Indioceanicola profundi: one gene and its partner. The protein of the gene in region 2 interacts with the protein of the main gene of each other region in a pairwise test. Links are inferred from orthologs where the notes say so. Each region holds a gene or a part of one and is shown on either strand. Other genes may lie near its edges.

Region 1 (6,807 bases), 410 kb from region 2 along the record:
GCTGGGCCAGCCCTTGGTGCGGCTGGAAACCGGCCCGCAGCAGAAGGAGGCCGTGGCGCTTTATGAGCGGCAGGGCTTCACCCGCTGCGAGCGCTTCGGCGACTATCCGAGCTGCGGCGGCAGCCTGTTCATGGGAAAGCGCCTTCACGCGCCGGCATAGGGCCGAACCTCGACAGAAAAGAAGGCGCCTGGTTTCCCAGGCGCCTTCAGGTTCGGCACGAGGCTATAGGATGGGGGCCTGGTCTCAGTGCCGAATCTCCCACGCGAACTCCACATGACAGGGCGCGTTGGGCATGGCCGCGATGGGATTCATCTGCAGCCAGGTCCAGAAATCGCTGAAAGGTAGCTGGGGACGGGCCTGGGCATAAGCGCCGAGCTGGGCCGCGATACGCTCGCTCAGCGTCCGGGTGACCTGCTCATAGGCGACTTCCGGCACGCCGTGGCTTACGACCAGATCGCCCGTGCGCGGGTCGGTGGCGCGGAAGCTGTGGCTTCCATCGCGGAACGCATATGCAACTTTGATCGGTTCGTTCTGATACATCATGTCCGTCCCTCAGCGGATCGCGCATATTATGTATCATTGCTGAACAGGATTGGAAAGAAAAAGACCCATGCGCTTTGCGCGGCGCAGCATTTCGCCGCATCAACGAAAACCGCCCGGCTTTTGACCGGGCGGTTTTGCTTATTCAGGCCTGGAGATGGAGGCTGCGGCCGGCCTTATTCCACCACGATCCGGGGGCCGGCGCGGCGGGCGCTCGTGCCGCCGATTTTTTCCCAGATGCGGGCGGCGATGGCGCGGTAGGATTTGGCGTGTTCGCTGGTCGGGTCGGCCACCACGATGGGCTGGCCGGCATCGCTGGTTTCACGGATGGCGATGTGCAGCGGCACCTCCCCCAGGAAGTCCAGCCCCAGCTTCTCCGCCTCTGCCCGCGCACCGCCATGGCTGAAGATGTCCGAGCGATGGCCGCAATTGGGGCAGCAAAAGTAGGACATGTTCTCCACGATGCCCAGTACAGGCACGTCCACGCGGCGGAACATGTTCAGCCCCTTGCGGGCGTCCAGCAGGGCGATGTCCTGCGGGGTGGAGACGATGACGGCGCCGGCCAGCGGAACCTGCTGCGCCATGGTGAGCTGGGCGTCGCCGGTGCCCGGCGGCATGTCCACCACCAGCACGTCCAGCTCGCCCCAGTTGACGTCGCGCAGCATCTGTTGCAGCGCCGACTGCACCATGGGGCCGCGCCAAATCATCGGCGTGTCCTCGGCCACCAGGAAGCCCATGGACATTACCTTGATGCCGTAATTCTCCATCGGCTCCAGCGTCTTGCCGTCACGGCTGTTCGGCTTGCCGCTGATGCCCAGCATGCGCGGCATGGACGGGCCGTAGATGTCGGCGTCCAGGAGCCCCACCTTCTGGCCGTTGGCGGCCAGCCCTAGCGCCAGATTGGCGGCGGTGGTGGATTTGCCGACGCCGCCCTTGCCGGAGGCGACGGCGATGATCGCCTTCACGCCGGGAACCATCGGCTTCTGCGCCTGTCCCTGGGCCGGTGCATGGCTGTGGCCATGCCCGTGATCGTGGGAATGGCCGCCCGATGCGCCGCGGGTAGGCATCTGCGGGCCGGCGCGATGGGCCGTCAGAACGGCAGTCACCGAGGTGATCCCCGGAATATTGTCGACCGCCTGTTCTGCGGCGCGTCTAAGCGGTTCGAGCGCAGCTCCACGCTTCGGATCGACCTCGATTGAGAAGCCGACATTTCCGTTCTTGATAACCAATCCGGAAATCATGCCGAGAGCGACGATATCTTGGCCGCGGTCGGGGTCTTTTACCGTCCTCAGCGCGTCCAGAACTTGTGCCTCGGTGATGTCGGCCATGGTTGAAAACTCCAAGCGATTCCCAATATCCGGACGGTAGACCGCGGCGGAACTCCTTCCCCACGGTCTCCGGCTTATATACGGTGGCCGGGGTCCCGTTGAAAGCACCGGGCTCGGGTCCAAGGAACGAAAACGAAGGGTCGGTCGAAATGCCCTGGAATAATCAGAGCGGCGGTGGGGGCGGTGGCCCGTGGGGCTCCCCTCCGGGAGGCGGCAACAACAATCCGTGGGGCCGGCCGAGCGGCGGCGGCGGATCGCAGCCTCCGGGTCCGGACCTGGAGGAGTTGCTGCGCAGGAGTCAGGATCGCTTCAAGCGGGTGATGCCCGGCGGGTTCGGCAGCGGCAAGGGCATCGCGCTCGCCCTGCTGGTTGTCGGCGGCCTGTGGATGGCCAGCGGCATCTACCGCGTCCAGCAGGACGAGGCGGGCGTGGTGCTGCGCTTCGGCGAATATGTCCGCACGGAACTGCCCGGCCTGCGCTGGCACCTGCCATCGCCGATCGAGACGGTCTACACGCCCCAGGTCACCACGGTGAACCGGATGGAGATCGGCTTCCGCTCCGTCGGGGATAATCGCCGCGGCGGCAGCGAGCGGGACGTCGAGGACGAGAGCCTCATGCTCACCGGCGATGAGAACATCATCGACATCGACTTCACCGTATTCTGGAAGGTCAAGGAGGAGGCCGGCGCCGCCGCCGACTACCTCTTCAACATCCGCGATCCCGAGCAGACGGTGAAGAAGGCCGCGGAGAGCGCCATGCGCGAGGTGATCGGCCAGACCGACATCCAGCCGGCGCTGACCGAAGCCCGCCAGCAGATCGAGACCCGCACCCGCGAAATCCTCCAGGCCATGCTCGACAGCTATGACGCCGGTATCGCGGTCACGCAGGTGCAGCTGCAGAAGGTGGACCCGCCCTCCGCGGTGGTGGACGCCTTCAACGACGTGCAGCGCGCCCGGCAGGACCGCGAGCGTCTGCGCAACGAAGCCGAGGCCTACCGCAACGACATCATCCCGCGCGCCCGCGGCGAGGCCGAGCGGCTGATCCAGGAGGCCAGCGCCTATCGCGAGGAGGTGGTCAGCCTGGCGCAGGGTGATGCGCAGCGTTTCGTTTCGGTGCTGGAGGCCTACAACAGCAATCCGGAAGTGACTGCCAAGCGCATGTATCTGGAGACGATGGAGGCCGTTCTGGGCGGCACCAACAAGATCATCATGGATGGCGGCCAGAACGGTACGAACGGCGTCCTGCCGTATCTTCCGCTGGATCAGTTGACCAACCGCCTGCGGCAGCAGGGTCCGGCCAGCGGGCCGGCCCAGCCAGCGCCCCAGTCGCGCTGAGGAGAGCGCTCACATGAACAGAAAGCTCATAATCCTCGGCATCGTCGTGCTGGCGGTCGCCATCCTGGCGTCCTCCTCGCTCTTCACCGTCGCGCAGACCCAGCAGGCGCTGGTGCTGCAGTTCGGCGAGTGGAAGCGGACCATCCAGGAGCCCGGCCTGAAGGCCAAGCTGCCCTGGCAGGACGCGGTGATGATCGAAAAGCGCGTCCTCGACGTGGACCCGCCGGTGGAAGAGGTGATCCTGGCCGACCAGAAGCGGCTGGAAGTCGACGCCTTCGCCCGCTACCGCATCTCCGACCCGCTCCGCTTCTACCAGTCGGTGCGTACGGAGTTGGCGGCGGAGCAGCGCCTCTCGACCATCGTCAACTCCTCGCTCCGCCGCGTGCTCGGCTCGGTCACCCTGCTGGCCGTGCTGTCGGAGGAGCGGTCGAAGGTAATGACCAACATCCGCGATCAGGTGAATGACGAGGCGCGAGCGCTGGGCATCGACATCGTCGATGTGCGCATCCGCCGGGCCGACCTGCCCGAAGCCACCTCCCAGGCGGTCTATGAGCGCATGCGGTCCGAGCGTGAGCGCGAGGCCCGCGAGGCCCGTGCGCAGGGTCAGGAGCAGGCGCAGCAGATCCGGTCCCGCGCCGAGCGCGAGCGCACGGTCATCCTGGCCGAGGCGCAGCGTGATGCGCAGGTCCTGCGCGGCGAAGGCGACAATCAGGCGATCCGCATTCTTGCCGAATCGGCTGGGCGCAACGCGGAGTTCTACCAGTTCTACCGCTCGCTGGAGGCATACCGGCAGGCGCTCAAGGACGAGAACACCTCCCTGGTTCTGTCGCCGGACAGCGAATTCTTCCGCTTCTTCGGAGATACCGGGGCCGTGCGTTCCCCGCAGACTCCGCCGGCGCAGGGCGGCGGTCCCACCCCGGCGCCGGAAGGGCAGGCTGCCCTTCCGCCCGCTGCGCAGGGCGCCGAGGTGCCGCCGGGCCAGTAATCCGGGCGGCGTCTGAAACCCTTTCCCTCCAGTGCGGCCGGACCGGGCCTTTCCCCGGCCCGGCCGTTTTCCTGTCCGGACCCTTATCCGCGCAATCCCGGGCGGATAGGCCGGCCTGCAACGGAACCGTACGTGATCGACCTGCTGACCGCACTGGCCCTCGTCCTGGTGATCGAAGGCCTTCTCTACGCCGCCGCGCCGGACGGCATGAGGCGCATGGCCGCCATGGCCGCGGAAACCCCATCCTCCACCCTGCGCACTGCGGGACTTGTCGCGGCCATTGTCGGGGTGGCCCTTGTCTGGTTGCTGCGGCCCTGATCCACTGCTCCGGATTCAGGAAGAGCCAGCACAAACGAGTGCTTCGCCACGTTTGAGCCTCAGCCTATATTGTTCAAAGAGAGAGGCTCGTCCGCCGGATCGCCTCTGTTCGCCGCCGGATTTACAGGAGTCGGGCGGCCATAACCGGTCCTATGGAGAGAGACGTGACCCATTCCGTGCGCTCCCACACCACCGGCCCGCGGGCGCGTCAGGCGGTTGTCGCCGTGGTGCCGCCGGCCCAGCGTTGGCTCGGCTGGGTGCTGGCGCTGCCGCTGATCGCGGCACTTCTGATGGCCGGTCAGGCCCAGGCTCAGCGCGCTGCCCCCGAAAGTTTCGCGGATCTGGCGGAGCGCATTCTGCCGGCCGTGGTCAATATCTCGACCAGTCAGCGGCCCAATGCAGGGGGCGAACATCCGGCCGTGCCGATGCCGGAATTCCCGCCGGGGTCCCCGTTCGAGGAGTTCTTCCGCGACTTCTTCGAGCGCCAGCAGCGTGATCCCGGCGCTCCGTCGCGCCAGGCTACATCCCTGGGCTCGGGCTTCGTGATCGACGCCACCGGCTATATCGTCACCAACAACCATGTGATCGAGGGCGCCGACGAGATCACCGTCATCTTCCAGGATGAGGAGCAGACGGAACTCACCGCCGAGCTGATCGGCACCGATCCGGCCACCGATCTCGCCCTTCTGAAGGTCGAGACCAATGCGAAGCTGACCACGCTCGGTTGGGGCAACAGCGATACGATCCGGGTCGGCGACTGGGTGGTCGCCATCGGCAATCCGTTCGGTCTGGGCGGCACCGTCACCGCCGGCATTATTTCCGCGCGCTCCCGCGACATCAATGCCGGCAGCTATGACGACTTCCTGCAGACCGACGCCGCCATCAACCGCGGCAATTCGGGCGGCCCGCTGGTGAACCTGAAGGGGGAGGTGATCGGCATCAACACCGCCATCTTCAGCCAGACCGGCGGCTCGGTCGGCATCGGCTTCGCCATTCCGTCGGCCATGGCCAAGAACGTCATCGCCCAGCTCCGTGAAACCGGGAAAGTGCGGCGCGGCTGGCTGGGCGTGCAGATCCAGCCGGTCACGCCGGAGATCGCGGACAGCATGCAGCTTCCCGACACCAAGGGCGCGCTGGTCGCCATGGTGACTGCCGGCGGCCCCGCGGAGAAGGGCGGCATCAAGCCCGGCGACGTGATCCTGCAGTTCGACGGACGCGCGGTGACGAGCAGCCGTTCGCTGCCCCGCATGGTGGCGGAGACCGCGGTGGACAAAGTCGTGAATGTGGAGGTGTTCCGCCGCGGCAAGCGGCAGGACCTGAAAATCGCGCTCGGCGAACTCCAGCCCGAGGTGGTGCAGGCTGCCCTGCCGGGCGGCCCGAGCCAGCCTGCGCCGGAGCAGGGGCCGGAAGTCATCGCCGAGGTGGGCGTCTCCCTCGCCGCCATCACTCCTGATGTGCGTCAGCAGTTCGAACTGTCGGATCAGGTCAAGGGTGTGGCCGTCACGAAAGTGGAGCCGAACACGCCGGCTGCCCAACGCGGGCTGCAGCCCGGCGACGTGATCGTGGAGGTCAGCCAGCAGGAGGTCTCCAGCCCCGCCGACGTGCGTGAGCGTGTCGCCAAGGCGAAGGAGAACGGCCAGAAGGCGCTGCTTATGCTGGTGGAACGCCAGGGCGAGCTGCTGTTCGTGGCCCTGTCCCTTGAGGGGTGAACCCCGATCCTCTGCCCTGCCATAAAGCAAAACCGCCGCCCCTTGCCGGGCGGCGGTTCTGTGTTTGGGGAGGGGCGGCTGGGTTTCCCGCCTAATGGAGCAGAGCCACCACGCCGGTCGCGACCAGTAGGCCGATGGCGATGGGGCGGAAATGGTTTGACCAGCCGCGGCGGAACAGGATTTCGCCGCCTCGCTGTCCCAGGGCGAGCGGGGGAACGATGATGGCGGCCCAGATCAGAATCCGAGTGTCGATCAGGCCGCCAATCGCCATGATCGCCACGCTGACGGCATTCATGGCGGTGAAATAGACGATCAACGTCGCCCGGCTGGTGACCGGGGGAACGCCGGAGGCCAGCAGGGTCAGGATCACCGGCGGCCCGCCCATCCCGACGGACCCGTTCATCAGCCCGGCGATCATGCCAGCCCCGACCTTGAACGGGCGGGTGACGTTGGTAAGCCGGAACTTCGGGCGGGCCAGCAGCAGGGCGGCCACGATGACGGACAGGCCGATGGCCCATTCCAGCGTCTCCCGCGGCAGCGTCGCCAGCAACCAGACGCCGAACGGCAGGGCGATGGCGGAACCGGCGAAGAA
Region 2 (6,868 bases):
GGTCGCCATCGATGCGGTTGCCGTGCTCGTCCGCCAGGAACAGCCGGTCGGCGTCGCCATCCAGCGCGATGCCCAGATCGGCCTCGTGCTCCACCACCGCCTTCTGCAGGGCGGCCGGGGCTGTGGCGCCGACACGGTCGTTGATGTTGAAGCCGTCCGGCTTGTCGCCGATGGCGATGACCTCCGCCCCCAGCTCCCACAGCACGCGAGGGGCCACCTTGTAGGCGGCGCCATGGGCGCAGTCGATCACGATGCGCATGCCGTCTAGCCGCAGCCCGCGCGGGAAGCTGGCCTTCACCTGCTCGATGTAGCGGCCGGAGGCATCCTCCATCCGCTGCGCCCGGCCGAGCTCCCGCTCGCCGGCCAGATCGGGGGCGAAGGGCCGGCCCATCCGCGCCTCGATCTCCGCCTCCACCTCGTCCGACAGCTTGTACCCGTCCGGCCCGAACAGCTTGATGCCGTTGTCATGGAACGGGTTGTGCGAGGCGGAAATCATGACGCCGAGGTCGGCGCGCATGGAGCGGGTCAGCATGGCCACCGCCGGCGTCGGCATCGGCCCGACCAGGATCACATCCATGCCCATGCTGGTGAAGCCCGCCGTCAGCGCCGGCTCCAGCATGTAGCCCGACAGGCGGGTATCCTTGGCGATGATGACGGTGTGGCGGTGGTCGCCCCGGCGGAACTGGAGTGCGGCCGCCATGGCGGCCTTCAGCGCCGTCTCCGCCGTCATCGGCTCCGTATTCGCCTTGCCCCGGATGCCGTCCGTGCCGAACAGCTTGCGCGTCATCATACCCTCGGAAATTCGGTCTAGCCGCCGCGCGGCCATGGCGGGCGGTTATACCGGAGCGTGCGGCCCCATGCCAGCCCGCGCAGCCATCTGCCCTACCCGTGCAGCGCCGCCCACATGGCAACCGCCTGCGCCGTCTCCGCCACGTCATGCACCCGCAGGATCTGCGCCCCCTGGTCCAGCGCCGCCAGCCCGGCCGCCAGCGACCCGCCCAGCCGCTGCTTCGGCGGCTCGTTCCGCGACAGGCCGGCGATGAAGCGCTTGCGGCTCACCCCGACCAGGATCGGCGCTCCCAGCGCGTGGAACTGACCGGTATGGCGCAGCAGGTGCAGGTTATGCTCCGCATTCTTGCCGAAGCCGATGCCGGGATCGATGGCGATGGCCTCCCGCGCGATGCCGAACGCCTCGGCCGCCTCCACCCGCTCCGTCAGTATGTCGAACACGTCCAGCGTGGGATCGCGGTAGCCGGGGCTGGCCTGCATGGTCTGCGGCTCCCCCTGCATATGCATCAGGACGACCGGGCACCCGGCCTCCGCCACCACCCGCATGCTCTCCGCATCGCCGCTCAGTGCTGTGATGTCATTGACGATGCGCGCCCCGGCCGCCAGCGCCCCCCTCATCACCGCGGCATGGCGGGTATCGACGCTGATCACGGCACCTTCCGCCGCCAGCGCCTGGATCACCGGCAGCACCCGCGCCAGCTCCTCCTCCGGGGCCACGGGCGCCGCCCCCGGCCGGGTGCTCTCCCCGCCGATATCCAGGATGTCGGCTCCCGCCTCCAGCAGCGCCCTGCCATGGGCGATGGCGTTCTCCGCTCCCGCAAAGTCGCCGCCGTCGGAGAAGCTGTCCGGCGTCACGTTGACGATGCCCATGACCAGCGGCCGGTCCAGCCGCAGCCCCGCCCACAGTTTCTGCGGCTGGGCCAGCGCCGCGAGTTGGATCTTCGCCCGCCAAGCGAAAGCCTCCGGCAGCCCTGCGGCCCAGTCCAGCACGGGCTGGAGCGGCGCCACCGCCCGCAAGGCCCCATCCCCGTGCCGGACCGCCACCTCCGCCATGCCGAAGGCGAAGCGCCCCCCCGCCAGCCGCACCGCCAGTTCGCTCGCCACAGCACTCCGCGCCACCTCGCCGGTCAGCAGCCCGGCGGGGCGGATGTACAGCTCGGCGGGCGAGGACGGCAGGGGCAGGTCGCGCAGCGGCATGGCATCGGACTTGTGCAGTAAGGGAAGAGATCAGGTTAACGGCCCGGACCGGGCCGGCATACCCCCGATTTCGGGAAGCACGCCGGCAACCAAAGGAAAAGGCCCCCGGATCGCTCCGGGGGCCTTTCCATGGTTCGGCGGTTCGCCGTCGTCACACGCCCGGCTGCGGCTCCGGCTCGAAACCGCCGGTGTCCTTTCCGGTGGTCGGAACGGAACCGCGGCGGCCACCCTTCGGCGGCTCGGCCTTCACGGCCGGCGGAGCCTGGGGCGGCTCGGTCCGGACGATGGACTCGCCGCGGATCAGAGCCTTCACGTCCTCGCCCGACAGCGTCTCGTACTCGAGCAGCGCCAGGGAAATTTTGTGCAGCTCGTCGATATGCTCCGTCAGGATGCGGCGGGCATGGCCTTCCGCCTCCTCGATGATGCGACGGACCTCCTGGTCGATCAGGTTGGCCGTACCCTCGGACATGTTCTGCTGCTGGGTCACGCTGTGGCCCAGGAACACCTCCTGCTCGTTGGCGGAGTAGCGCACCCGGCCCAGCTTGTCGGACATGCCGAACTCGGTGACCATGCGGCGGGACATGTTGGTGGCCTGCTGGATGTCGTTGCCGGCACCCGTGGTCACATATTCCGGCCCGAAGATCAGCTCCTCCGCCACGCGGCCGCCGAACATCATGGCGAGACGGCTTTCCAGCTCCAGCTTGGAGTAGGTCCACTTGTCCCGCTCCGGCAGGTTCATGGTCACGCCCAGCGCACGGCCGCGCGGGATGATCGTCACCTTATGCAGCGGGTCGCTGGCCGGCATGTAGAGGCCCACCAGCGCGTGGCCGGCCTCGTGATAGGCGGTCAGCTTCTTCTCCTGCTCGGTCATGACCATGGAGCGGCGCTCCGCACCCATCATGACCTTGTCCTTGGCGTTCTCGAAGTCCGCCATGCCGACCACGCGCTTGCCGGCGCGGGCCGCCAGCAGCGCCGCCTCGTTCACCAGGTTCGCCAGATCGGCACCGGAGAAGCCGGGGGTACCGCGGGCGATCACCTTTGGCTCCACATCCGGCGCCAGCGGCACCTTGCGCATATGGACCTTCAGGATCTTCTCGCGGCCCAGCACGTCCGGGTTCGGCACCACCACCTGCCGGTCGAAGCGGCCCGGGCGCAGCAGCGCCGGGTCCAGCACGTCCGGACGGTTGGTGGCGGCGATCAGGATGACGCCCTCGTTCGCCTCGAACCCGTCCATCTCCACCAGGAGCTGGTTCAGGGTCTGCTCACGCTCGTCGTTGCCGCCGCCGAGACCTGCGCCACGATGCCGGCCAACAGCGTCGATCTCGTCGATGAAGATGATGCAGGGGGCGTTCTTCTTGCCCTGCTCGAACATATCGCGGACGCGGGACGCGCCGACGCCCACGAACATCTCCACGAAGTCGGAGCCGGAGATGGTGAAGAAGGGCACGTTGGCCTCACCCGCCACGGCGCGGGCGGTCAGCGTCTTACCGGTACCCGGCGGTCCCACCAGCAGCACGCCCTTCGGGATCTTGCCGCCCAGGCGCTGGAACTTCTGCGGGTCCTTCAGGAACTCGACGACCTCTTCCAGCTCCTGCTTGGCCTCGTCGATGCCGGCGACATCGTCGAAGGTCACGCGGCCGACCTTTTCCGTCAGCAGTCGGGCGCGGCTCTTGCCGAAGCCCATGGCCTTGCCGCCGCCGCCCTGCATCTGGCGCATGAAGAAGATCCAGACGCCGATCAGCAGCAGCATGGGGAACCAGGACAGCAGGATGCTGACCAGGGTGTTCGGCCCCTCTTCCGGTACGGAGCTGACGCGGACATTCCGCTCGGCCAGCCGGTCGCCGATGTTGGAGTTGGGCGGCACATAGGTGCTGAAGCTGCGCCCGTCGCTATAGTGACCAGTGACCTGGTCTCCTTTGATGGTGACGTCGGCAACCGCGCCGCGCTCCGCATCTTCCAGGAGCTGGCTATAGGGGATCACACCCGGCTGGGAGACCCGGGTTGACGACGTCTGGAACAAGTTGAACAGGGCCACCAGCAGCAGCCCGATAATGATCCAGAGCGCCAGGTTCTTGCCGAAATTATTCACGTCACGAGCCTTTCGTCGACCGCCCCGCGGGTTCTGCCCCCCGGGTGCGGTGCCGTCGCCGGAAACAGATCCCTCGCGGGAAGCTTCCCATTAGATAATCTCCCTGGCAGGCATGACAACAGAGAACCTCGCACCTGCCGCGGGCACCGGCGCCTCCGGCCCCAATCTGTAGCCTAAGCAACCCGATCCGAGACGCACATAGTTCAGATGGGGTACGAGGAGCAGGGTTTGCCCCCCCCTGATCGCCGGAAGCGTGCGACGGACCGACGCGGGCAGTACCCGACCTACCCGAACGATCGGGTCAGAGGATATCTTTGCCCATCCCTCGGCTTCCAATGCACCCAATGTCACCGTCCGGCTGCCATTCCACTCCAGACGAAACCGCCGGTCCCATACTGCGGTTCCGCCCGGCGCGACGACAATCGGAGCTTCGACCGATGCCGGCTCTCTTACGATGCGGAGAACCGCGCCAGCTCGGCTGAACAGGCATCCTCCCAGGCTGCCGCCGCTGAACTCGCCCGCGCCTTCGCGCAGACGGGTCAGAAGCCGCTCCATCCTCTCCCCCCGCGGCGGATAGGGTCTGCCGCCGACAGCTCCGGTCAGCCGCGACAGGAGGCCGAGGCTGTCCTCGTCGTCCAGGACTCTGAAAACCGCTGCATCCAGTTCAATCCATCCCTCGGGATGAAAGGCCCCATGCCGGGCCAGCATCTGCGCCAGCAGATCATCGCGGTCTGCACGGCGACAGCCGGCCTGCCGTGCCGCTTCGGCCAGGGCGGGGACCGGATCCACAGGCTCCGTCGCACGCAGGCGTCCGCGGGCGAACCGCGTATCGCGATTGGATGGATCGCGGATAAAGGGCTGCCCCCTGACGTCACAGGTCGCCTCCAGCCGTGCACGGAGAACGCCCAGCACGGGACGGATCAGCCGTAGTCCGGGGCGCTCGCGGATGGACGGCATGGCGGCAAGCCCGTCGGGTCCGCTACGCATGCCCCGCCGGATCAGTACGGTTTCCGCCTGATCCTCCTGCTGGTGGCCCAATGCCAGATGAAGAATGCCTCTTTCGCGACATTCCTGCTCGAGCAGGTCGTATCGGGCCCCACGTGCCGCTTCTTGCAGGCCGGTGACGGGCTTGGCTCCTTCCCAGCGGCGAATGACGTGAAGTATGCCGTGAAACCCCATCCACGCGGCAACCTGCTCTGCTTCGGCTCCGCTGGCCTGCCGCAGACCATGATCCACGGTGATGGCCAACAGACTGCCGCCACGCCGCTGTGCCCAGTCGTGGAGCAGCAAGGCCAAGGCCATGCTGTCCGGCCCGCCGGAGAGGCCAACCGCCACATGCGGTGCAGCCTCGAACGGCCCTAGCGGCGCCATCAGCCGTTCAAACTCCGCGGAGCTTATCGGCTCGGCGGGCGGAATGCTGCGGTGTTCAGCCACACCGCAGCCGGTTCTTCTCCTGCTCGGCACGGCGGCGGATCGTGGTCGGTGCATCCTTGTATTCGCCCGCCAACTGCTGGAGCGCCAGGCAGGCGTCTTCCTTCTGGTTGATGGCGCCGAGCGACATGGCGAGCTTCAGCAGGTTGTCCGGCGCCTTGCTGCTCTTCGGATAGGATTGGTAGCCCTCCGCGAAAGCAACGGCCGCTTCCTTGAACATGCTGCGGACATACAGCGTCTCTCCCAGCCAGTACTGGGCATTGGCTGAGAGTTGGTGGCCCGGATTGTCCGTCAGGAACTGCTGGAAGGCGGCATGGGCAGCCGCATAGTTCTGCTGCCGCAACAGGCCGAAGGCGTAATCATACTGCTGCTGCGGCCCGCCGGAGGGCAGGTCCGCCGGTGCGGCGGCTCCGCCCGAGGGTGCAGCTGCCATCGGCGGCAGCGCTTCCCCTGTGGGTTCCGCAGATGGGGATGCCGGCTGCTGGGCGGAGCCGCCGCCAACAGGCGCTGCCTGTGCGCCGCCGCGACCCTGCTCAAGCTGGGTCAGACGGTATTCCATGTCTGTTGCCAACCGCTCCAGCTGCTCACGGAGCTGCCCGATCTGGAAGGTAGCTTCCTCATACCGGCCGGTCATGGTCCGGACATCGGTTTCCAGCCGCTGCAGGCGGACTTCGAAATCACCAGCGACGCTCGGGGCGATCTGCGCGCCGCCGCTCCCGCCGCCGCCCTGACGGGTCCCGCCCCCGCGGTAGACCTCGCGGCTGAGGGTCTGGACTTCGGTTTCCAGCCGGTTGAGACGATTCAGCAATTCGCGCATGTCGCCGCTCTGCGCCTGGGCGGCGGGAGCGAGCAACGCAATGGCCAGCAGGGGAGCCGCGAGGGCGACGCCGGCAAGGCGGGAACGGGTCTTGATCTTCATGATCGTCTGCATGCCCGGAAGTGACTGGACCGGCCGGAAGCGTAGCGTCCGCCGGTAAACAGAGGAAGACTAACGCCCCGAAAGGGACAGATTATGGCATTTACGCCACAGAAACGGCCCCGCAGGCATTTCGGCCATCCTGAAACCAAAGAAGCGCCGCCCGGTTTCCCGGACGGCGCCTCCCTGATCATGACGCGGCGTTCGTACGCTGCGGCACCGAGTGACTGATCCAGTACGGATCAGTTCACCACGGTCACGCCGCGACGGTTCTGCGCCCAGGCGGACTCGTTGGAGCCGAGCACCGCCGGACGCTCCTTGCCGTAGCTGATGGTCTGCACGCGGCCAGCATCGACGCCCAGGGCGACGAGGTAGTTCTTCACGGCCGAGGCGCGGCGGTCACCCAGGGCGAGGTTGTACTCGCGGGTGCCGCGCTCGTCGGCATG

Evidence for each region.
Region 1: the proteins of ftsH (region 2) and hflK interact in binary tests that used the Escherichia coli proteins (3 or more experiments, as listed by UniProt). The link is inferred for Indioceanicola profundi from one-to-one orthologs.

Annotation. Positions count from the first base shown.
Region 1 is NZ_CP030126.1:2,109,678-2,116,484, reverse strand. The notes cover bases 1,223-4,110. They hold hflK (FtsH protease activity modulator HflK), read left to right. Parts: upstream 1,223-2,018; coding sequence 2,019-3,203; downstream 3,204-4,110. Other genes in these bases: hflC (protease modulator HflC), read left to right, coding at 3,217-4,110; apbC (iron-sulfur cluster carrier protein ApbC), read right to left, coding at 1,223-1,869. In the rest of the region: DOL89_RS10115 (GNAT family N-acetyltransferase), read left to right, coding at 1-160; DOL89_RS10110 (hypothetical protein), read right to left, coding at 245-544; more of apbC, read right to left, coding at 718-1,222; more of hflC, read left to right, coding at 4,111-4,188; DOL89_RS10090 (DUF2065 domain-containing protein), read left to right, coding at 4,321-4,506; DOL89_RS10085 (DegQ family serine endoprotease), read left to right, coding at 4,659-6,215; DOL89_RS10080 (sulfite exporter TauE/SafE family protein), read right to left, coding at 6,307-6,807.
Region 2 is NZ_CP030126.1:1,696,119-1,702,986, forward strand. What follows is about bases 1,607-4,555. They hold ftsH (ATP-dependent zinc metalloprotease FtsH), read right to left. Parts: upstream 4,076-4,555; coding sequence 2,138-4,075; downstream 1,607-2,137. Other genes in these bases: folP (dihydropteroate synthase), read right to left, coding at 1,607-1,986; tilS (tRNA lysidine(34) synthetase TilS), read right to left, coding at 4,166-4,555. Also shown: glmM (phosphoglucosamine mutase), read right to left, coding at 1-790; more of folP, read right to left, coding at 883-1,606; more of tilS, read right to left, coding at 4,556-5,446; tol-pal system protein YbgF, read right to left, coding at 5,502-6,425; peptidoglycan-associated lipoprotein Pal, read right to left, coding at 6,665-6,868. UniProt on the Escherichia coli protein: Acts as a processive, ATP-dependent zinc metallopeptidase for both cytoplasmic and membrane proteins. Plays a role in the quality control of integral membrane proteins.